3 regions of the Mesorhizobium sp. M0037 genome follow, and region 1 is predicted to be linked to each of the others. Evidence: riboswitches for the same ligand, from Rfam matches in the RefSeq annotation. Region 1 holds a riboswitch; each other region holds the start of a gene.

What was found. Region 1 has a riboswitch for cobalamin ahead of NKJ78_RS14885 (DUF1636 family protein). Riboswitches for the same ligand answer to the same signal wherever they lie in the genome.
Region 2: another riboswitch for cobalamin. It lies ahead of metE (5-methyltetrahydropteroyltriglutamate--homocysteine S-methyltransferase); the one in region 1 lies ahead of NKJ78_RS14885 (DUF1636 family protein).
Region 3: another riboswitch for cobalamin. It lies ahead of NKJ78_RS24440 (aromatic ring-hydroxylating oxygenase subunit alpha); the one in region 1 lies ahead of NKJ78_RS14885 (DUF1636 family protein).

The regions. Positions count from the first base shown of each region.
Region 1 covers NZ_JAMYVB010000008.1:181,232-188,745, forward strand. Annotated here, with positions in the region: gene cobN (cobaltochelatase subunit CobN) at 1-1,205, opposite strand, end outside; gene cobW (cobalamin biosynthesis protein CobW) at 1,321-2,373, opposite strand; gene NKJ78_RS14885 (DUF1636 family protein) at 2,376-2,801, opposite strand; cobalamin riboswitch at 2,840-3,044, opposite strand; gene NKJ78_RS14890 (winged helix-turn-helix domain-containing protein) at 3,074-4,276, opposite strand; gene NKJ78_RS14895 (NADH-quinone oxidoreductase subunit A) at 4,604-4,969, shown strand; gene NKJ78_RS14900 (NuoB/complex I 20 kDa subunit family protein) at 4,960-5,541, shown strand; gene NKJ78_RS14905 (NADH-quinone oxidoreductase subunit C) at 5,546-6,148, shown strand; gene NKJ78_RS14910 (hypothetical protein) at 6,159-6,512, shown strand; gene NKJ78_RS14915 (NADH-quinone oxidoreductase subunit D) at 6,514-7,514, shown strand, end outside.
Region 2 covers NZ_JAMYVB010000011.1:204,538-212,051, forward strand. Annotated here, with positions in the region: gene metK (methionine adenosyltransferase) at 1-151, shown strand, start outside; gene NKJ78_RS18495 (adenosine kinase) at 260-1,252, shown strand; cobalamin riboswitch at 1,661-1,857, shown strand; gene metE (5-methyltetrahydropteroyltriglutamate--homocysteine S-methyltransferase) at 1,952-4,303, shown strand; gene NKJ78_RS18505 (cytochrome-c peroxidase) at 4,735-5,790, opposite strand; gene NKJ78_RS18510 (hypothetical protein) at 6,736-7,089, shown strand; gene NKJ78_RS18515 (glycosyltransferase family 10 domain-containing protein) at 7,227-7,514, opposite strand, start outside.
Region 3 covers NZ_JAMYVB010000018.1:119,551-127,064, reverse strand. Annotated here, with positions in the region: gene NKJ78_RS24460 (ABC transporter ATP-binding protein) at 1-354, shown strand, start outside; gene NKJ78_RS24455 (DUF680 domain-containing protein) at 428-661, opposite strand; gene NKJ78_RS24450 (DUF680 domain-containing protein) at 733-936, opposite strand; gene NKJ78_RS24445 (DUF680 domain-containing protein) at 1,004-1,210, opposite strand; cobalamin riboswitch at 1,709-1,910, shown strand; gene NKJ78_RS24440 (aromatic ring-hydroxylating oxygenase subunit alpha) at 2,028-3,275, shown strand; gene NKJ78_RS24435 (FAD-binding oxidoreductase) at 3,313-4,413, shown strand; gene NKJ78_RS24430 (PqqD family protein) at 4,575-4,997, shown strand; gene NKJ78_RS24425 (serine kinase) at 5,150-6,199, shown strand; gene NKJ78_RS24420 (glycosyltransferase family 2 protein) at 6,196-6,939, shown strand; gene NKJ78_RS24415 (glycosyltransferase family 2 protein) at 6,973-7,514, shown strand, end outside.

The DNA.
Region 1 (7,514 bases):
CTCTCGCCCTTGAAGGAAATCGCGCCGGCAAGGATACGGCCGTCGAGTTCGGGCAGCACGACATGCATGGCGAGGTCGGCGGGCGCCAGGCCGCGCTGGTTGTTGTCCCAGACGTCGCGGCGGGTGGTGGCGACGATGACCTGGAAGACCGGCACGCCGGCGCGGTCGAACAGGGTTTGGACGCCGGGTTCGGCGCCGGATGCGAAGGCGGTTGCGGTGATGATGGCGGCGGGGTTGAGCGAGGCGAGCGCGGTCTCGACGAAGGCCAGCGACGTCGGGTCCTTCAGGCTGGAGACGAAGATCGGGACCGGTCTCATGCCGCGCTGGCGGAGTGCATCAAAAAGCGCGTCGATGGGGGCGACGTCGGCAGCCAGCAGCATCGAGCGGTAGAAGAGGATGGGGACGATGGGGTTATCAGCGTGGAGTTCTGTCACACCCCCCTCTGTCCTGCCGGACATCTCCCCCTCAAGGGGGGAGATTGAGCTGTCGTCGACGGTTTCGCCAATCTTAGATGACCCAGACAGCTTCCTGTTCAACGGGGCCGAAGAGGAGCCGGCTTTGGTGACGGCTGATCTCCCCCCTTGAGGGGGAGATGTCCGGTAGGACAGAGGGGGGTGTGACGGAACGCCGACATCGGCAAATTCGACCACGCCGCAGCAAGGCTCATAAAACCCGGCTTTCGGCACGCTGACCGGCTCAGCCGCCGCCACATCGGACCCAGCCAACCCCGCTAGCCGCTGCATCAGCGCTGTCATATTCTCCGGCCCGCCCTCGCGGAAATAACCAAGCAGGACGTCCAGATCCTCGCGCGGCAGCGTCGAGGCTTCGATCAGCCTGAGATCCTCGTCGTGGCTTTCACCAGGCAGCAGCGCCAGCTTGATGCCGTTCGCACGGGCAGTCGCGGCAAGCTGGTCGCAGCCATAGCGCCACCAGTCGTAGCCGCCGAGGATGCGCACCAAAATCACCTTGGCGTAGCGAGCGACGCTGTCGATCCAGAGGTCCACGGACATGGGATGGCGCAGGTCGCGCAGCGCCGCTAGCCGCATTGACGGCAGGCGGGCAGCATCGGCCTTCCAGCCCGCCGCGAGGCCGGCGAGGTCGCTGTCGGTGAAGGACAGCGCCACGATATCCGCCGGCGTCTGCCGGAGATCAACTGGCTCGGCGAGATCGTCGAGCGACGCGGATGTGGTGGTGAGTATGTGCATCGCGGCTTAGCGCGTTTCACCGTTTCACGGAAACGGCGAGCCGCTCTATCTCCTTGTTTTTACGCAATTCCTCTGGGAAAACCGTTTCACACTTTTCCTGGAATTGCTCCTGAGATCAGCCGGCGAGTATACGCTCGATCGCCGGGCGGTTCAGCCCCTTCAGGCCAATGACGACGAGACGCGAGCGGCGATCGTCTTCGGCCGTCCAGGCGCGGTCATAATAATGGTTGACGCGTGGGCCGACGGCCTGCAGCAAAAGCCGCATCGGCTTGCCGCCGACATCGACGAAGCCTTTCACACGCAGCACATTCTCTTCCTCGGCCACCATGGCGACGCGCCTGGCCAGTTCGTCCGGATTGGCGATCGAGGGGATGTCGACGATGAAGGTGTCGAAATCGTCATGCTCGTGGTCGAAAGCGCCGTCATGGTGGGAATTGCGGTTCTCGATGTCGTCCTCGACGGCGAGACCGAGGCCAAGCAGCACCGAGGGATCGACCTTGCCATGCGCGGTCGGCACGATTTTTACCGCGCGAGCGGAATGCTCATTGATGATGGCGTTGGCGCGGGCCGAACCGGGGGCGTCCATCAAATCGCTCTTCGACAGGATGATCAGGTCGGCGCAGGCAATCTGGTCCTCGAAGACTTCTTCGACCGGATCGTCATGGTCGAGCGTTTCGTCCTGAGCGCGCTGAGCCTGCAGGGCGTCCATATCGTTGGCAACGCGTCCCTCCGCCAGCGCCGGGCCGTCGACCACGGCGATGACGCCGTCGACGGTTACCCGGCTTTTCACACTCGGCCACTGGAATGCCTGGACCAGCGGCTTGGGCAGAGCCAGGCCCGAGGTCTCGATCAGGATGTGGTCGACCTTCGGCGTCAGTGCGAGGATCTTGTCGAGCGCGGGCACGAAATCGTCGGCGACTGTACAGCAGATGCAGCCATTGGCCAGTTCGACGATGTTTTCCTCGGGGCAAGTGTCGATGCCGCAGCCTTTCAGGATTTCCCCGTCGATGCCGATGTCGCCGAACTCGTTGACGATGATGGCGATGCGCTTGCCGCCGGCATTTTCCAGGAGATGGCGGACCAGCGTCGTCTTGCCGGCGCCGAGGAAGCCTGTAACGACAGTGCAGGGAACACGGGAGAGGTTGGCGGCCGGGTTTGAAGCGTTCATCGTCAGTCCTTCAGCATGTCGAGGGGTGGGATGCGGGCAACGAGGCCGCGCTTGAGGCTATCGGGCCGGCCGCGCCACGGGATGAGGCCGTCGGCCGAAGTCGCGAAGAGCTTTGCGCCGGTAACGAGGTCGGCGCCGCTGGTTGCGGTCAGATCGCCGAAGACATAGCTCCAGCAGCCATCGCGCAGGATCGCGGCGCTGAGGCGGCGCTTGCAATTGCCGAGACATTCGGCGGTGCGGACCCGGATATCGCCAGCAGCGGCGCGGCGTGTGTCCTCAGCCAGCAATTCGCCGGCGCGCGGATGGGCGTCGGAACCGGTCTCATCGCGGCAGGAGGCGCAGACGATGACGGTCACGCCGGTCAGGGCGTCGTTGTCCCTGGACGCAATGTCCGCTGTGCCAGCCGAAAAACTGCTGTTCTGGTCCAAAAACCGTGCTCCTTGCCCGGAAACCCGCCAGGCGATCGGATACTTTGTCTCAGACGGCAGGTCTCCTGGCTCGCGGGTCATCGCCTTGGTTAGCCGCCTTCCCGGTGTTACCCAGTGGCTTTCGGCCTTGGCTCTTCGCTTACAGTTGCGGGGACAGCCGCGGATTTGGGATTTTCGTCCCGCACCGCATTCCCTCTTGGCCCTTGCCGTTGCGGGCAGGGGACCGTCTGGAGCGGATTTAGGCTGTTGCGGGGAGTTGTGTCAACGCGCTGCTACGACATGGCGATGTCGGCCAGGGGTTTCCCCAGATTGCCGGTCGGCGCCACTTCGATGCGCTCAAGGCCAAGCCAGCCCTGCATCTGCTTTAATTCCTCGAACAGCTCTGCGGCAGTTTCCGGCGGCGCGCCGGGTTCGGCGTAGGCGGCGTGGACGCGCAGCACGCTGGCCGGGCGGTCGGCCTTGAGATCGACGCGGGCGACGATCCGGTCGCCGAGCAGGAAGGGCAGCACGTAGTAGCCATATTGGCGCTTGTCAGCCGGGGTGTAGATCTCGATGCGGTAGTGGAAATCGAACAGGCGCTCGGTGCGCGAGCGCTCGAAGACCACCGGATCGAAGGGCGCCAGTAGCGCGCGGGCCTCGATCTTTCGCGGCAGACGGGCGTCCTTATAGAGGTAAGCCGGCTTGTCCCAGCCTTCGACGTTTACCGGCAGCAACTCGCCCATCTCAACCAGTTCCTCCAACCGGCCCTTCATGTCGGCCGGCGACAAGCGGAAATAATCGCGCAGGTCACCCGACGTCGCGATGCCGTGGGCGCGGGCGGAAATGCGCAGCAATTCGCGGTGCGCGTCCTCGGCCGCCGGCACCGGCAGATCGAGGATCGCCTGCGGCAGCACGCGCTCGGGCAGGTCGTAGAAACGCTCGAAGCCACGGCGGTGCGCCGTGGTGATGCGTCCGGCCCAGAACAGCCATTCGAAGGCGTGCTTGGCGTGGCTCCAGCCCCACCAGCCGCCCGAACCTTTCTGGCCTTCCAGTGCCGAAGCGGCAATCGGGCCGCGCTCGGCGACCGCGCGGTAGATCTCTTCGATATAGGCGGCGTGCTCGCGGCCCCATTTGGCGAGGCCGAGATACATTTCGTCGCCCTGCTCGGCGCGCTGCATGCGCCAGCGCATCAACGGGTAGGTCTCGACCGGCAGGAACGAGGCCTCATGCGCCCAGTACTCGAACACGGTGCGCTTGCGGGTGATTGCGGCATTGTCGAGCAGGGTGAGCGGGTAGGGGCCAAGGCGCGAATAGAGCGGCATATAGTGGGCGCGCACCACCGCGCTGACGGAATCGATCTGCAGCAAGCCGGTGCGCGACAGCACGCGGGCGAGGTGGCGGCGATCGGGCGTGCCGCCCGGGCGCGGATCGAGAAATCCTTGCGCGGCGAGCGCGATGCGCCTGGCCGTCGGGAGTGAGATTTTGTCCTTCGTCAAAGTGTCTTGCCTCGAACCATTTTCCCGACTTTAGCCGGCGATTCCGGTGATGCTAGCAGGCAAATGGCGGGAGATGTGTCAGGAGACAAAAGTGGAGTGAAAGATGAAGGAAATCAAACAGGAGGAGATCGGACCAGTTTTTCCCGGCCTGCCGTCCAGCACTGTCTTTTGAACAAGGTTTGACTTGCTTCGCTGAAAGCCGTGCGCTAACCCTCGCCGCGTTGCAGCAAAGGCACCTAAAACGGTTCAGCGGTTAAACTGTCGCGCTTCCGCATTAGGGTTGGTTGCTGTAATCAAAGTGGATTGGCCGCCAACGGAAAGCCGAGCATGAACGTACTCCTCAGTTCATACCTGCCCATCGTCCTCTTCATCGCCGTGGCCGCAGTTGTAGGCCTGGCGCTTATCATCGCGCCGTTTCTGGTGGCTTATCGCAATCCCGATCCGGAGAAGCTTTCCGCCTACGAGTGCGGGTTCAACTCGTTCGACGATGCCCGGATGAAATTCGACATCCGCTTCTACCTGGTGTCGATCCTGTTCATCATCTTCGATCTGGAAGTGGCCTTCCTGTTTCCGTGGGCGGTGTCGTTCTCGAAGATCGGCATGCTCGGTTTCTGGTCGATGATGGTGTTTTTGGCGGTGCTGACCATCGGCTTTGCCTATGAGTGGAAAAAAGGAGCGCTGGAATGGGATTGAACGACAGTTCCGGAACGCTCGTCGCGCCGAAGCCCAAAGGCCTGATCGACCCCAATACCGGACGTCCGGTCGGTTCCGACGATCCGTTCTTCCTCGAGATCAACAATGAACTGGCCGACAAGGGTTTTCTGGTCACCTCGACCGAGGCGCTGATCACCTGGGCACGCAGCGGCTCGCTGATGTTCATGACCTTCGGTCTCGCCTGCTGTGCCGTCGAGATGATCCACACCTCGATGCCGCGCTATGATTCGGAGCGGTTTGGCGTGGCTCCTCGCGCGTCGCCGCGCCAGTCCGACATCATGATCGTGGCGGGAACGCTGACCAACAAGATGGCCCCGGCTTTGCGCAAGGTCTACGACCAGATGCCGGAGCCGCGCTACGTCATCTCGATGGGCTCCTGCGCCAATGGCGGCGGCTATTATCACTATTCCTATTCGGTGGTGCGCGGCTGCGACCGCATCGTGCCGGTCGACATCTATGTGCCCGGCTGCCCGCCAAGCGCCGAAGCGCTGCTCTACGGCATTCTTCTCCTGCAGAAGAAGATCCGCCGCACCGGCACGATCGAACGGTAGACCCATGGCCGCATCCCTGAGCGAACTGTCGACCTATCTCGGCGAAAAGCTGCCGGGCCGCGTCACCGATGCAGTGCTTGCCTATGGCGAACTGACGATCTCGGTTGCTACAGACAATCTGATCGAGGTGACAAGCTTCCTGCGTGACGATTCGGGCTGCCAGTTCATTTCGATCATCGATATCTGCGGCGCCGACTACCCGTCGCGCGTCAAGCGTTTCGATGTCGTCTATCATCTGCTGTCGCCGAAGCAGAATTTGCGCATCCGCATCAAGTTGCAGGCCGACGAAGAGACGCTGGTGCCGTCGCTCACCGCTGTCTATCCCGGCGCCGACTGGTATGAGCGCGAAGCCTACGATCTCTATGGCGTGCTGTTCTCCGGCCATCCGGACCTGCGCCGCATCCTCACGGATTACGGTTTCGAGGGCCATCCCCTGCGCAAGGACTTCCCGCTGACAGGTTTCGTCGAGGTGCGCTACGACGACGAAGCCAAGCGCGTGATCTACGAGCCGGTGGAATTGAAGCAGGAATTCAGGAACTTCGATTTTCTCTCGCCATGGGAAGGGACGGACTACGTCCTGCCGGGCGATGAGAAGGCGAAACAGTAGGGGCGGCGGCGTGGCGATGATCCGCGTAGCGCTACTAAGCCTGTTTTGCTGTGCCGGCTTGCAGAATGCTTTTGCGAACGACTGCAAAGTAGCTGGAGTGGATTGCTATTCGGCGGCGCGAGCTGTCGTGGCGAACGACACGGTGAAGAACTGCCCGACGATATTTCGTATCAAGCCTGCGATGCAGATTGAATTGGACCAGATTTTGAACGCCTTGCGCGATGCTGGAGAGCTGGCCGATCTCCAGCCTTCCAACGAGACCATTGAGCAATGCGAGCAGAGAGCAAAAGAATATGTGGCCGGGCCGCAGACGGTCCGCTTCATGGAACTGACGCCGTCAGCCAAGGAAAGGCTTGGAATCTAGCATGACCGAGCACTCCGTCCGCAACTTTAACATCAACTTCGGACCGCAGCACCCTGCGGCACACGGTGTTTTGCGTCTTGTGCTGGAGCTTGACGGCGAGGTGGTCGACCGCGTCGATCCGCATATCGGCTTGCTGCATCGCGGCACCGAAAAGCTGATCGAGCACAAGACCTATCTGCAGGCAGTGCCCTATCTCGACCGGCTCGACTATTGCGCACCGATGAACCAGGAGCATGCCTTCGCGCTCGCCACCGAGCGGTTGCTCGGCATCGAAGTGCCGAAGCGCGGCCAGTTGATCCGCGTGCTCTATTCCGAGCTCAGCCGCATCATGTCGCACATCCTCAATGTGACGACGCAGGCGCTGGATATCGGCGCGCTGACGCCGCCGCTGTGGGGTTTTGTCGAACGCGAAAAGCTGATGGTGTTTTATGAGCGCGCTTCCGGTTCGCGCATGCACGCGGCCTATTTCCGTCCGGGCGGTGTGCACCAGGATCTGCCGGCGAAGCTGGTCGAGGACATCGGCAAGTGGATCGACCCGTTCCTGAAGTCCCTTGACGACCTCGACAAGCTGCTTACCGGCAACCGCATCTTCAAGCAACGCAATGTCGATATCGGTATCGTGTCGCTTGCCGACGCCTGGGCCTGGGGTTTTTCCGGCGTCATGGTGCGCGGCTCGGGTGCTGCCTGGGATTTGCGCAAGTCGCAGCCCTATGAATGCTATTCCGAGATGGATTTCGACATCCCGATCGGCAAGAACGGCGACTGCTACGACCGTTATCTCGTGCGCATGGAAGAAATGCGCCAGTCGGCCAAGATCATGCGTCAGTGCGTCGACCTTCTGCTAGGCAAGGAGAGCACCGGGCCGGTGTCGAACCTCGACGGCAAGGTGGTGCCGCCCAAGCGCCAGGCGATGAAGCGCTCGATGGAAGCGCTGATCCATCATTTCAAGCTCTATACTGAGGGTTACCGCGTGCCGGCCGGCGAGGTCTATGCCGCGGTCGA
Region 2 (7,514 bases), on a different contig from region 1:
AGGCATTATCAAGATGCTTGATCTCTTACGCCCTATATATCTCAATACAGCGACCTATGGCCATTTCGGCCGTGAAGAGCCTGATTTCACCTGGGAGAAGACAGACAGGGCGGACGAATTGCGTCGCGAGGCAGGACTCGCCGCCCCGTGAGAGCCGCCGGCGAACGGATCGGCAAGCGGAAAGCCCATTTCCACCGGGCAGACCCGCGCCTGGCAGGCGTGGCGAGAAGCCGGCTCGGGTTTTTTGGCGGAGACATTGATGCCGGATTATGACGTGCTTTGCATCGGCAATGCCATTGTCGACATCATCGCCCAGTGCGACGAGGCATTCCTCGAGATCAACGGCATCATCAAGGGCGCGATGAACCTGATCGACACGCGCCGCGCCGAACTGCTCTACAGCCGCATGGGCCCGGCGATCGAGGCCTCCGGCGGCAGTGCCGGCAACACGGCGGCCGGCGTAGCCAGCTTCGGCGGACGCGCCGCCTTCTTCGGCAAGGTCTCCAACGATGCGCTGGGCGAAATCTATGCGCACGATATCCATGCACAGGGTGTCGCCTTCGACACCAGGCCGCTCAAGGGCGAGCCGCCGACGGCGCGCTCTATGATCTTCGTCACGCCCGACGGCGAGCGCTCGATGAACACCTATCTCGGCGCCTGCGTCGAGCTTGGCCCTGAGGATGTCGAGGCCGACAAGGCATCCGGCGCCAAGGTTACCTATTTCGAGGGCTATCTGTGGGATCCGCCGCGCGCCAAGGAGGCGATCCGGCAGACGGCGAAGCTCGCACACGAGGCCGGACGCGAAGTGTCGATGACGTTGTCGGATTCGTTCTGCGTCGACCGCTACCGGGACGAGTTCCTCGAGCTGATGCGCTCGGGCACTGTCGACATCGTCTTTGCCAACAGCCACGAGATCAAGTCGCTCTACCAGACAAAATCCTTCGACGAGGCGCTGGCTCAGATCCGCAAGGACTGCAAGATTGCCGCCGTCACCCGTTCCGAAAAAGGCTCGGTGATCGTGCGCGGCGACGAGACCGTGGTCATCGAGGCGACCGCCATCAAGGAGTTGGTCGACACCACCGGCGCCGGCGACCTCTACGCCGCCGGTTTCCTGCATGGCTACACGCAGGGCCGCAACCTCAAGACCTGCGGCGACCTTGGCTCGCTGGCGGCCGGCCTGGTGATCCAGCAGATCGGCCCAAGGCCAAGGCAGAATTTGCGCCGCGAGGCGGAAGGGGCTGGGTTGCTGTAGATGCGCGGGCAACTAACCAGCCGCCCTACTGACGCGATGACCGCAGTGGCGGAACTTTGTCAAAGCTCGCTGATAGCGACAGCCATTCGCTTCGGAGAACTGACCCATGCTGCTGCCGTGAAGCTCGCTGGAGGAGCGGTGCAAAGCGTGCTTGCCATGACGGCATTCACCGTCATCCAGATCGTCACCAGCATTTTCCAGAAGCTCAGCTTGGGGAAGGCCAGTAAGGTTCCTGAGGTAACGGAGAACTCGCGGCGTCCGTCGGACCTGACTTGCGATCACGTCCCACGATGCCGAATGCGGGCAGCAGACTGAATATTTCACAATGCTAGACAAAGGCGTAAAAGCGCGATCACATAACGACATAAACATTTCGTTATGCGTCATTGACAAAAGAGCGAACTGCTGTGATTGTCTGCGTGTCGTGGTTCTCGCGTGCGGCGCTGCCGCAGCGGAGCTAAGAGGGAAGCCGGTGCGATGCCGGCGCTGCCCCCGCAACTGTTAGCGGCGAGCCAACACACGTCACTGAGGCGAATACCCTCAGGAAGACGGGTAGAGGCTATGACCCCGCGAGCCAGGAGACCTGCCACGCGAATTACGTCCACGGGCGGGGTGTCTCGGTGGCCGCTGCAACCCGGCGTTGATGCCGGCCTGCTAGCGCCTTCCTTGTCACCGACGCCCCAATCATCGGGGTATGACATGACTGTCTCTCAGCAAATTCCTGTAGCAACGCTCGGCGTGCCGCGCTTCGGTCGTCGGCGAGAACTGAAATTCGCGCTTGAAAGCTACTGGTCCGGAACATCGTCCGCTGGCGACCTTCTCACGACGTCGAAGGCGCTCCGTGCCGCTAGCTGGGAAGAGCAGCGCGATCGCGGCGTGTCGAAAATCCCGTCGAACGACTTCTCGCTTTACGACCATGTGCTCGACACCGCAGCCATGGTCGGGGCCGTTCCATCCCGTTACGGCTGGAATAGCGGCGAGGTCCCACTTGACATCTACTTCGCAATGGCGCGCGGCAACCAGGGTCAGACGGAGGATTGTGGACACGCTGGTTACCAGGAGGAGGCTCATGGACCTGGTGTAACCGCGATGGAAATGACCAAGTGGTTTGACACCAACTACCACTACATTGTGCCGGAACTCGATGATGATCAGACGTTCGCCCTCTCGTCATCGAAGCCGGTCGATTACTTCCTCGAGGCTAAAGCTCTCGGCATTCACACACGCCCAGTCATCCTTGGACCCATCACCTTCCTCAAGCTGGCGAAATCGCCTGCCGAGGGGTTCGGTCCCATCGCGCTCCTACCGCGGCTGCTGCCGGTTTACGAGCAGCTTCTGGAGAGGCTGAAGCTGTCGGGAGCCGACTGGGTGCAGATCGATGAGCCAGCGCTTGTCCTCGATCTGAACCCGAACGAACGAGCTGCGTTCGAATTCGCCTATGGCCAGCTGTCGAAAGCCGCGCCCGAGCTGAAGATCATGCTGGCTACGTATTTCGGGTCGCTGGGAGACAATCTCGAAACCGCGATTTCTCTGCCCCTGGCCGGCCTGCATATTGATCTCGTGCGCGCTCCCGAGCAGCTGGAAACGGTGGCTCGGCTCGCTCCGAAGGATCTGGTGCTCTCGCTTGGCTTGATCGATGGCCGCAACGTCTGGCGTGCGAACCTGCCCGCCATTCTCGACCGCATCAAACCGATCGTCGCCGGCTGGCCCTTGGACCGCGTCGAGATCGCGCCTTCTTGCTCGATGCTGCATGTGCCGATTGATCTGCGCATGGAGACGGAACTCGACGCGGACATCAGGTCGTGGCTCGCCTTCGCGGCCCAGAAGACCGACGAGCTGGTCTTGCTGGCCCGGGCCCTGTCCCAAGGCAGGGATGCGGTGGCAGGCGCGTTGAAAGCGTCTGCCGAGGCTGCCGCCACGCGCGTGACATCCACGAGGATCCATGACCCGCTTGTTCAGGGGCGGATCGCTAGCATTGAGGACAGCGCGAAGCGACGAGAGAGCGCTTTTGGCGAGCGCTCCAGAGTCCAGGCCGGCTCACTCGGGCTGCCGCCGTTCCCGACGACGACCATCGGGTCCTTCCCGCAGACGCCGCAGGTACGCAAGGCGCGGGCCGCTCATGCGAAGGGCCAGCTGAGCTATGTCGACTATGAGACGTTCCTGAAGAAGGAGATCGAGGCTGCAATTCGCTGGCAGGAAGAGATCGGGCTGGACGTGCTGGTGCATGGTGAGTTCGAGCGAAACGACATGGTACAGCATTTCGGCGAGCAGTTGTCCGGCTTCGCGCTCACCCAACATGCCTGGGTACAAAGCTATGGGTCGCGCTACGTGCGTCCCCCCATCATTTTCGGCGACGTATCGAGGCGCAATCCGATGACAGTGCGCTGGTGGCAATTCGCCCAGTCGCTTACGGAAAAGCCCGTGAAGGGAATGCTCACAGGCCCAGTCACCATTCTCAACTGGTCTTTTGTTCGCGACGACGTACCCCGCTCCGAAGCCTGCCGCCAGATCGCGCTCGCCATCCGCGACGAAGTGACGGATCTCGAAAGATCCGGCGCAAGGATGGTCCAGATCGATGAGGCCGCGTTTCGCGAAGGATTGCCACTGCGCCAATCTGACTGGAAAGTCTATCTCGACTGGGCTGTCGAATGTTTCCGGATCGCTTCAACGGGTGTAAAGGACGCGACTCAAATTCATACCCACATGTGCTATTCGGAGTTCAACGAGATCATTCACGCGATCGCTGGAATGGATGCGGATGTCATTTCGATTGAGACGTCGCGCTCGAAGATGGAACTGTTGGACGCCTTCACGAGCTCCAAATATCCGAACGAAATCGGTCCTGGCGTCTATGATATTCACTCACCACGCGTCCCGGAAGTCGGCGAGATTTCGGACTTAGTCATGCTTGCCCGCGAGCGACTGTCCGACGGCCAACTGTGGATAAACCCGGACTGTGGCCTCAAAACACGCAAATGGGAGGAGGTCCGCCCTGCCCTCATTAACATGGTCGCTGCAGCACGCGCGCTCCGGCAGAAAGTGCAGGCGTGAGGCTTCTCTTCCTCACCGTGTGGGGAGTTGCCGGCTGGCGGATGTCGGCCGGGAATATGCCAAACCGATCACACTCTTGGAAATGAGCCACTCGGCGCAAATGTGCAATTTCCCTACGGCACGTGTCTTAATCCCGCAGAAATATAAATGTGGCACTACGCTATAATATCGTTCCTTGGGGACATACAGGCCCCGCGCCTCGAACAAATCGGACACGCGTCGTTTCTCAAAGTAGACTGCTTGGCGCGTTCGCTCAGGCAGCGACAATATATGGTGCTGCGTCTGTCCGCCCCCAGTTGATCGCGCAGACTACGGGCGAGGTGGCAGGGTCCGGGTATCGCTAGCGTCCCGCGGAGATGGACGTCGCAATTCGTGTCGCCAAGTAAAAATCGCCAATCATTTTCGATTGCGAGTCCGCAGCCAGTTGGCCCTTATTTTCCTGAGATCTGCGTTACAGGCCGGGGCGTTGTCGCCGTTTCTGAGGGTAAGATGGGATAGGCGACGTCAGGTGCCTCTCCGGTCAGCGAGTTGAGGAAGGCAACAAGCAGGTCAACTTCTTCGTCCGCCAGTACTACGCCGAGCTGGGTGGTCCCCATAATGGCGACGGCCTGTTTCAGATCCCAAACCTTGCCCGTATGAAAGTATGGCGCGGTGAGTGCAACGTTGCGCAGCGGCGCCACGCGGAAGACATAGGAATCGTCGGCTGCATTGGTGACCTCAAATCGGCCCTTGTCTTTGTCCGGCAGGACTTCGGCGCTGGGCCGTTCCACGAGGCCGAATGGGTAATAGGCTTGCCCACCAACGTTGATGCCGGCATGGCAGGACGAGCAGCCTTTGTCCATGAAAAGCACCAGGCCCTGTTTCTGTTCGGAAGTCATGGCAACCTCATCACCATTCAGGAAGCTGTCGAACGGGGCAGGTGTGACCAGTGTCGCCTCGAAGGCTTCGATCGCCTTGGCGAAGTTGTCGAAGGTGACCCGATCGGCTTCAGCCGGAAAAGCTGCATCGAACCACTCGACATATTGCGGCATGGACTTGAGAGTGGCGATGAGTTGGCTCGGTGTATTGGCCATTTCGATCCCGGCTTGGACCGGTCCCTTCGCCTGAGCCTTCAGGTCTTCGGCACGACCATCCCAGAACTGGGCGATGTTGAAGACAGCGTTCAGTACAGTCGGCGCGTTGCGCTGTCCCTTCTGCCAACCATGGCCAATCGAGGTTTCGTGATTGTCGTCGCCGCCGGTGGCCAGGTTGTGGCATGAATTGCACGACAAGACGCCTGACGCCGAGACGCGTGGATCGAAGAACAGTGCCTTGCCGAGAGCGATCTTTTCCGGGGTGATCGGGTTGTTGGCGACTGTCGGCGTGGTGGATGGCAAAGCCGTGAAGGTGGCCAATGCCGTATCTCTGAGGTCGGTGGGGATCGAATCCGCAGCAAAGGCGGTGGGTGCCAGCAAGGTGACAGCCATCGTACTGAATAGGATTTTCATAATTGGTCTTCCTGCGTCGTCCACGCAGCCATTATGCGATCTGCGGCTCATGAACGCCCTGAGCTAGATCAGCTTGAGGGGTCTCACACCTGTTTTCGCAGCTGAGCTGGACCCTCTTGGAAGGATCGCTCTTCTCGATTGGACTTCAGGGAGGAGGGGTATCCCTGGTCGGCAACCGGTTGTATGCATCAAAGCACGCCCTGAGGGCGGCTTCGTAGATTCGGTCACTGCGATCTTCCAGCCAAGGTTGAGAAAGTCGACAGCATCCGCAAGACTGGCAATCTCTTGCACGATGTGCGCTGCACGCCTTGCGAAAAGTGAGCTTCTGAAACGTCAGGGTTCATTCGTTCCTCCTGACCTGCTGATTACGCAATCGGCCTTGTCGACACCCGCCGACTGCACATTGTGATGTCACCAGCGATGGCGGTTTCAACACCTAAGCAGCGACGGTCTATACGACAGTATGGATCTCGTATCGGAATAGGCGTTCCGCCTTGGTGGACCGTCACACCGGCATATAGCTCCGCTTCTACGAACATCCCATCACGCCAGGAAAGACATGGCCAACACGCGCAGTATCGCCAATCTAGCCCTTTGTGTCGACGGCGCCGCGCTTGAGCAGGTCCACCCGCTGTAACTGCCTCACCTTGATCCACAGATCCTAGGCGCCGACCACGTTGTCGTCATCATTTGACGGGCGGGGGGCATTGGCCCATAAGCGAGCCAACGCAAACTGTGCGGTTGCCAATGCGTACTGAAGTGAATTGCAATGATCTTCGGTTTGCGAAACACGCACTTCCGACGCAGCTTGCGTTGACAGAGGCGGTTTTAGGCGCAATAGCACTTCCGCTGGCCTATTTAGTGGAGTTCCATTGTGGTTCGGCCAAGGGCGCGGGGCGCCGGACCGGCCACTTGTAAACCTAATCAAAGAGAGAGAGACCCTGCATGGAAGAAATCTTACCGCGCATCGCCACTGGTGCCGGCATCGGCCCGGCTCTCGCAGAGAAGGCCGTTGGGTTAATGCTGGGTTTCCTGCGGAGCCACGCGGCCGACGGTCCCGGCGCGCGCATGATCGAGGCCATTCCGGGAGCTTCGGAATTAGTAGCGAAGTATCATGGCGACGACCCAGAGGGTGGCGGCCTTATGGGGCTCGGGCAGCAATTGATGGGTGAGGGTCTCAGCATGGCAAAGATCGCCGCCCTCGCCAACGAGACGATCGCCTGCGCCAAGGAACATGCCGGCGACGAACTCGTGGACGAGGTCCTCAATTCCGTTCCTGGCCTTCCCCAGTTCGTCTGATCAGCGGCAGCCGGGGGCGCATGACCTTGTGCGCCCGTGCCGGCCCGTCTGCGCAGCAGGCATTCTCCGCCGAGCGCTCCGCACCGATCTCGCCAGACCACCAACCGCCGGGCACGCGAAGCGAGCGTTGGATTAATTCATTCGTCTGTTGCAAAATCAACTTCAGGCGATTCGATGTGTATAATTTCTGGCGGTAAGGGTTTATCCTGAACGCTTTCGATGAAGCCCGCGAGATAAGCAAACGTATTGTATTTCTCGAGGACTAGCCGCTTCGCCTCTCTTATTGCGCCGCGACGTTCCTTCCAGAGGTCTGAGTTGATGATTTCTTGAATTTTTTGGATTACGTTCTTGTCCTCTGGGTCAATCAGAACCATAGAGTCCGAAGGGAAGAACCTCGTGATTGCCGGGCTGCCGTAATAGATCGG
Region 3 (7,514 bases), on a different contig from region 1:
ACAATCGTCAGCCATGTCGGCGGCCGCAAGGCAACGGTGCCGATCGCAACGCCGGCGTCAGCCAAGGGTGCGGCAGTCAGCTTCGGCGTGCGGCCGGAGGATCTGTCGGCCGCCACCGGCGCGGAATATCTTTTCGAGGGCGTGGTGGACTATGTCGAGCAACTCGGCGAGGTGCAGCTTGTCTATGTCGATATCGGCCGCGCTGACCTGCCGTTGGTGACCAAGCTGCCCGGCAATGTCGAGGTCAAGCGCGGGGCAAAGCTGCGACTGACCGCGGATGCCGGGGACCTGCACATCTTCGACGCCGATGGGCACTCCTTCTCGCTCAAGCCGGTGGAAGTGAAGGCGGCTTGAGATAGCTGCGTCGTACAGGCATGAAAAAAGAGCGGCGGGCCAGGCCCGCCGCTCTTTTTTTAAGCTTCGGCTGTTAGTTGTTGCCGAACCGATCCCTGTCGCTGCTCTGAGGAACGAACTTCTGTTGGTCGTTCGACGAGTTCAGCAGCTTGTAGACCGCCGAGTTGGTGCCGGTCGACGAAGTGCGGGTGGTGTCGACGGCAGCGGCCGGCTGGTTGGCGCCATTGGAGCCATAATTGTCGCTGCCGGCAAAGGCAGCGCTCGAAACAGCCAGAACGGCTGCGGTGGCAAGAACGATCTTCTTCATTTTAGTCTCCTGAATTTTTCTGATGCCGCCAGCTGCAGCGGATAAGCCCGCCACGTGCTGGAAACCGGCTTTTAGCGGCCGAAAAGGTTACGGTCGGCACCGTGGGCAGGCGCCTGCTCGGCTGCAGCCGACTTCTCAACCGAAGCGGTGTGGCCGCTGTCGGTCGACGTAACCGCTGGCTGGTTGGCGCCGTTGGAACCGTAGTTGTCGCTGCCGGCGAAAGCGCTGCCGGAGATGGCCAAAACGGCGGCGGCAGCAAGGATGAGCTTTTTCATTTTCAAACACTCCTGAATTTTTTGGGATCCCGAGAGCGACGGGTTAGCCGCTCTCCTTTGGTCGGGATCAGCGATTGCCGTAGAGGTCGCGGTCGGCACCCTGAACGACAGGCTGCTTGTCAGCGTGCGCCGGCTTCTGAATGGAAGCCGTATACGAGCTGTCGACCGAGACGGCTGGCTGGTTCGCACCATTGGAACCGTAATTGTCGCTACCGGCGAAGGCGCTGCCCGTGATCGCCAAAACGGCTGCGGCAGTGAGGATGATCTTTTTCATTTTTAGGACTCCAGTTTGTCTGTCCGTCTAGCGGCGTGTCTTGGGAGGAATTCGCGTCGTTCGGACAGCCCCGATGTGGGAAAGCCATAGGCTGGTTTCCAATCACGAAGTTGTTCCGTGTGGACCACGGTCCTGCACCTTGAAATTGTGCCAGGAAGTTCCTCTATGGTCATTTATCGCATTGTTTTCAGTTGCTTATTTCGAACCGAGTGGTTCGCTCCGGTGTCGGTTTCCGGGCCGTCGTTCACACCGTCCTGCACGCATTGTCAACAGAAACGAACCGTTCGGTTCGATTAGAGATTGCTAATAGTAACTTTTCGATACCGTTGAGCCCTTTTGCCCCCGATCGAACTGGATCCGCAGCGATTCGAAACGGCGATGATGGCGTCGCAAGAAACGTCTCAGCTCTTTGACCGGCGGCGGGGGGCGTATGCCGCGCGTGTCGCGCCGCATGGATATGATGTCGCTTTCATGCCGACGTCGCGATCGCTGCCGTGATTAGATGATCGCATCTCAGGTGCCGCTTCGTGACGACGCAGCGGAGAATTGGGAAGCCGGTCAGAATCCGGCGCTGCCCCCGCAACGGTGGTGGAGTTCAAGTCGCAACGGGAGACCACTGGGCAGCAGCCTGGGAAGGTGTCGCGATGGTCCGCAAGGACAACTCCAGAGCCCGGAAACCAGCCCGAGATGCATAGACTCGACTGATCGCGGTGGGCGGTCAAGAGGTGGATAGTGCATGTCCGGCGCCGCGCCGGCCTGCGTCCGATCCTTCCTCCATCACCACCAAGTTCAGTCCTTAAACCACGAGGACAGAACTATGGATACGCGCAACGACATGCTGAGGCTCCTGAACGGCCGCAAGCAAGGCTTTTCGCTGGAACAGCCCTTCTACACCGACCCGGACTATTTCAAGCTCGACATGGAGCTTATCTGGTATCGCGACTGGCTGTTCATCGGCCATGATTGCGAACTGCCGAAGCCCGGCAGCTATATCACCGTGCAGATCGGCGATTATCCGGTGGTGCTGGTCCGCGACCAGAAGGGCAACATCAACGCCTTTCACAATTCCTGCCGCCATCGCGGCAGCCGTGTCTGCAACACTGAGAAGGGCATGGCGGCAAAGCTTGTCTGCCCCTATCACCAGTGGACCTACGAGCTTGACGGCCGGCTGCTGTTTGCCCGCCAGATGGCCGACGGTTTCGACAAGAGCCAGTTCGGCCTGAAGCCCGTCGCCTGCGAGAGCGTCGGCGGCTACATCTTCATCTGCCTGGCGAAAGAACCTGCCGACTTTGCCCCGATGCGCGCCATGATAGAGCCCTACCTCAAGCCGCACCAGCTGAATGAAGCCAAGGTCGCCTTCGAGAGCACCATCATCGAGAAGGGCAACTGGAAGCTGGTCTGGGAAAACAACCGCGAATGCTATCACTGCGCCGGCAATCATCCGGAGCTGTGCAAGACATTCCCCGAAGCGCCGACGGTGACCGGCGTGCAGGGCGCCGACAGCGATCCGGAGATGCTGGCGCACTGGGCGAAATGCGAGGCGGCGGGCCTGCCGAGCAAGTTCCGCATCGATCCGGCCGGGCAATACCGCGCCACCCGCGCGCCGCTGCTGCGCGATGCCGTCAGCTACACGATGTCGGGAAAGCGCGCGGTGACGAAGAACCTGTCCGACACTGTTGCCGCCGACCGCATCGGCACCTTGATGCACTACCACTATCCGACGACCTGGAACCACATACTGATCGACCATGCGGTCACCTTCCGGGTGCTGCCGATCAGCGCCACCGAAACCGCGGTGACGACCAAGTGGCTGGTGCACAAGGATGCGGTCGAGGGGGTCGACTACAACCTTGAGGAGCTCACCCATGTCTGGACCGAGACCAACGACCAGGACCGCCGCATCGTCGAGGAAAACGCCTTTGGCATCCTGTCTCCGGCCTATGAGCCCGGCCCCTATTCGGAGCTGCACGAGGGCGGCGTGATCCAGTTCGTCGAATGGTACGCGGCCTTCATCGGCCCGCGCCTTGCCGAAGGCGGCCGGCCGGCGCTGCGCAGCGTCGCGTGAGCTGGAGCAGGCGAAGAGGGACCAGAGGATGAATGCGATGACGGATCTTGGGCTCTATCGCCATCTTGACCAGATGGCGCCGTGGAACGATAGGCTGCAGGCGCTGGAAGTGATCGGCGTCAGCGACGAGGCGCCTGACGTCAAGACCTTCACCTTCCGCTCCGACAACCAGACCTGGTTCCGCTACAAGCCGGGCCAGTTCTTGACGCTGGAACTGCCGACACCGGACGGGCCGCTGATGCGCACCTACACGCTGTCGTCATCGCCATCGCGGCCCTTTTCGATCGCGGTGACGATCAAGGCGCAGGCCGGCAGCATCGGCACGCGCTGGATGTTCGACCATCTGGCACCCGGCTCGCATGTCAAGGCCTATGGACCGGCGGGCGACTTCTCGTTGCACAGCCACCCGGCGGCCAAATACCTGTTCATTTCGGCTGGCTCCGGCGTGACGCCGATGATGTCGATGCTGCGCTGGCTGAACGACTGCGCGCCATGGACCGATGTCGGTTTCGTCAACTGCGCGCGGCGTGCCGAAGAGATCATCTTCCGCAAGGAACTCGAACTGCTCGGCGGCCATATGCCCGGCTTGTCGCTCGGCTTCATGATCGAGGAACGTTCCAGCCGCGAAGGCTGGTACGGCCATATGGGCCGCATCGATGCGATCCGGCTGCCCTTGCTGGCTCCGGATTTCCGCGAGCGCGAAATCTTCTGCTGCGGCCCCGATCCGTTCATGCGCGCCGTGCGCGGCATGCTGGATGCCGCCGGCTTCGACATGACGAAATACCATCAGGAGAGCTTTGCCGCGCCTGTGGTGGAGGAAATTCCGGCGCCGTTTGCCTCCCCGGTCGAGGACGGCATCGCTGCACCTGTCGAAGCCGTGACGCCGATCCGCTTCTCGCTTTCGGAGGTCGACGCCGGCTGCGTCGCCGGCCAGACCGTGCTGCAGACCGCGCGCAGCTCGGGCGTGCGGATTCCCGCCGCCTGCGAGTTCGGCCTGTGCGGCACCTGCAAGGTGAAGAAGGTCTCCGGCGAAGTCGAGATGAGCCACAATGGCGGCATCCTCGACCACGAGATCGATGACGGTTTCATCCTTGCCTGCTGCTCGAAACCGTTGTCGGCGCTCGAAATCGAGGCTTGAGCCGGTCGACTTCGCCGCAACGGTCGCCGACGCAGGCGTTGTGTTCGCGGGTCTTTGTCTTGCCAAGCATAGGCCGAGTGATTTAGACGCACTTAGGAAGGGCTGGGCAGACCGTGAAGCCGGCGCATCCCTTCAGGGCGCATGGGACGGGGGACAGAGCGATGCAACAGCGGGTCTACGCGGTCGCAAGCAAGGACATCGTTTTCGAATCATTCGATGGCGAAGCCGTCGTTCTCGATCTTTCGAGCGGCAAGTATTTCGGCTTTTCCGATTCCGGCAGCCGGGTCTGGCAGGCTTTGTCGTCCGGCGTCGCCACTGAAGCACTGGTCGGAGCTGCCGCGGGCGCCGCAAAAACAAGCCTGGCCGACCTCGAAAGCTTCGTTGCCCGACTGCTCGATTTCGGGTTGCTTGCGCCAGCCGAAACACCGGCACAACCGCTTTCGGGCGAGCTGTCGGCTGCGCTTGCTGCCAGCAATGAGCCGCTCAAGGTCGATGTCCATGACGACCTTGCCGATCTCATCATTGTCGACCCGATCCATGAGGTTGAGGAACCTCTCGGCTGGCCGGCGGTGAAACAGGCATAATCGTTTCCCTAAAGCGCGTCGCGTTTGAACGGACTCAGGCGACGCGGTTTAGATCTTTGATTTTATGCATGTCGTCGTCTCAAAACCGGGGCCACCCCGAGCGACATGCATCAGGCGACCCGGCGCAATTCTGGACGCTGAACAACCAACACATGCCTTTGATCACGCTGCAAACCCTGCCGGATTATGCCCGCCATGTGCTGGCGGCCGCGGAAAGCGCCGCCGCCTTCTATCCCGTTACCGCCAGCGTGCGGTTGCCGGGACTGGAGCTGAGTGTCCACCTCGACCATGGCACGCTGGCGGAAGCCATGAGCCATGCCTTCATACCGGCCCCGGAAAATCCGTCTGCATCTGACGGCTGCCGCATTTTCGTCGCCCACCCGGGCATCGATGGCGTCCTCGCCCCGGCCACCTGGAGCCGAGGCGATTACAACCATCATGCCTTTGCCAACCGGCTGGAAGAGGCCGGATTGCGCGGCAGCTACTATCATGACCTCGATTTCTGGCAGTTCCATGATCCGCAACGCCATGTCGGGGCGCAGCTGATGATGGCGGCCGAGGCCTTTCCGCCATGGGAACAGGCGGCGCCGCTGCGCGCCTTCCTGCATTGGGAATATGCGGCGCGCGGCATGCGGCTTACCCATGCCGGCACGCTGGGCATCGATGGCAAGGGCGTGTTGCTGGCGGGCTCCGGGGGAGCCGGAAAATCGGGAACGGTCGTCGCCGGCCTGCTCAATGGGCTCGATAGCGTCGGCGACGACTATGTGCTGATCGACCGGACCGGGGGGGTGACGGCCTATCCGCTGTTTGCCACGCTCAAGCAGGATCCGGAGGGCTTCAAGCGGCTGAAGCTGGAGGAGCGGCTAAAGTCGTACCAACCGCTGAACTGGCAAGGCAAGCATGCCTTTCACATCGACGAGATCGCGCCTCGACCAACTCCTGCAAGTCTGGACATTATTGCTTTAATAGTGCCCCATATCAGGGGAGGTGCGAGAAGCTCGGTCATGCCCATATCGCGCAAGGATGCCATGATCGCCTTGGCGCCGTCAGGAATCGTGCAGATGCCGGGCGAGCGGGAAGCGGGCTTTCGCTTTTTCGGCGAGCTTACCCGCGATCTGCCATGCTACCGGCTGTTGCTGGGGACCGAGCCGCGCGAGATCGCCAGCACGATTGCGGATTTCGTCCTTCGGGGCGCTGCATGAAGTTGAGCGTCATCGTGCCGGTCTACAATCGGGAGATCTATGTCGTTTCGACGTTGCGGTCCCTGCTCAGGCAACGCGACGATGCCGATCTCGATATCATCGTTGTCGACGACGGCTCGACGGACAGCTCCGTTGAAGCCGTCCGCGCCATCATGCGGGAAGCGTCGTGCATCCGCCTGTTCCAGCAGGCCAACCAGGGCGTGGCCAACGCGCGCAACACAGGGCTGAAGCAGTTGCTGCCGCAAACCGAACTGGTGTCGTTCCTGGATTCGGACGACGTCTCGCCGGCTGGACGATTCAAGGCTGACCTACCCCTGTTCGCGGCCGACCCTGCGCTCGAGCTGACCTACTCGCTGATGACGCGCGTCGATCTCATGGACGACGAAGCCCTGCAGCCGGCACCGGGCGGCGCAGGTCCCACCGTGCGCGGCGTCAGCCTTAGCGCCGGGGTATTCCGCAGGGCACTCATCGACCGTGCTGGTGCTTTCGACGAGGAGTTCCGGCAGGGGGAAGACGCCGACTATCTTCTGCGCATTTTCGAAACCAGCCCGAAGCACATTTTTCCCGACACCGTCGCGGTATACTACCGGCGCCACCCCGGCAATTTGACCAAGCAAAGGGATGTGGCGGTGCGCGAATACCTACGTGTAATTCAGAAATCCTTGCGGCGGCGCAAGGCCGATCCGTCGCGGCGCCCGGTCGAGGGGCTTTTCGAGATCAAGCGCCCGGCAGAGTGGTGAAACAATGAACAGATCACAGCCTGGGATGCGTGCGTGAAGCTGAGCGTGATCATGCCGGTCTACAACCGCGAACGCCATGTCGGCTCGGCGCTGCGCTCGCTGCTGAGGCAGCGCGATGCCGCCGATCTCGACATCATCGTTATCGATGACGGTTCGACCGACAGTTCGGTGGCGGTCGTGCGCTCGCTGATCGCGGAGGCGCCGTGCATTCGCCTTTTCCAGCAGCAGAATGCCGGGGTGACGCGGGCACGCAACGCGGGCTTGCGGCAATTGCTGCCGCAGACCGGGCTGGTATCGTTTCTCGATTCCGACGACATTTCCCCGCCGGGCCGCTTCAAGGCGGATCTGGCCTGTTTCGACGCAGACCCCACCCTCGAGCTCACCTATTCGCGCATGACGCTGGTCGACGACATAGATGACGATACGCTGGAGCCGACAGCCGACAGCCACTCGGTGACGGTTCGCGGCATTCACCTGTCTCCCGCTATCTTCGTCCGGCGGTTGGTCGAACGCATCGGCAGCTTCGACGAGGATTTCCACCAGGCCGAGGACACCGACTATCTGCTGCGCACTTT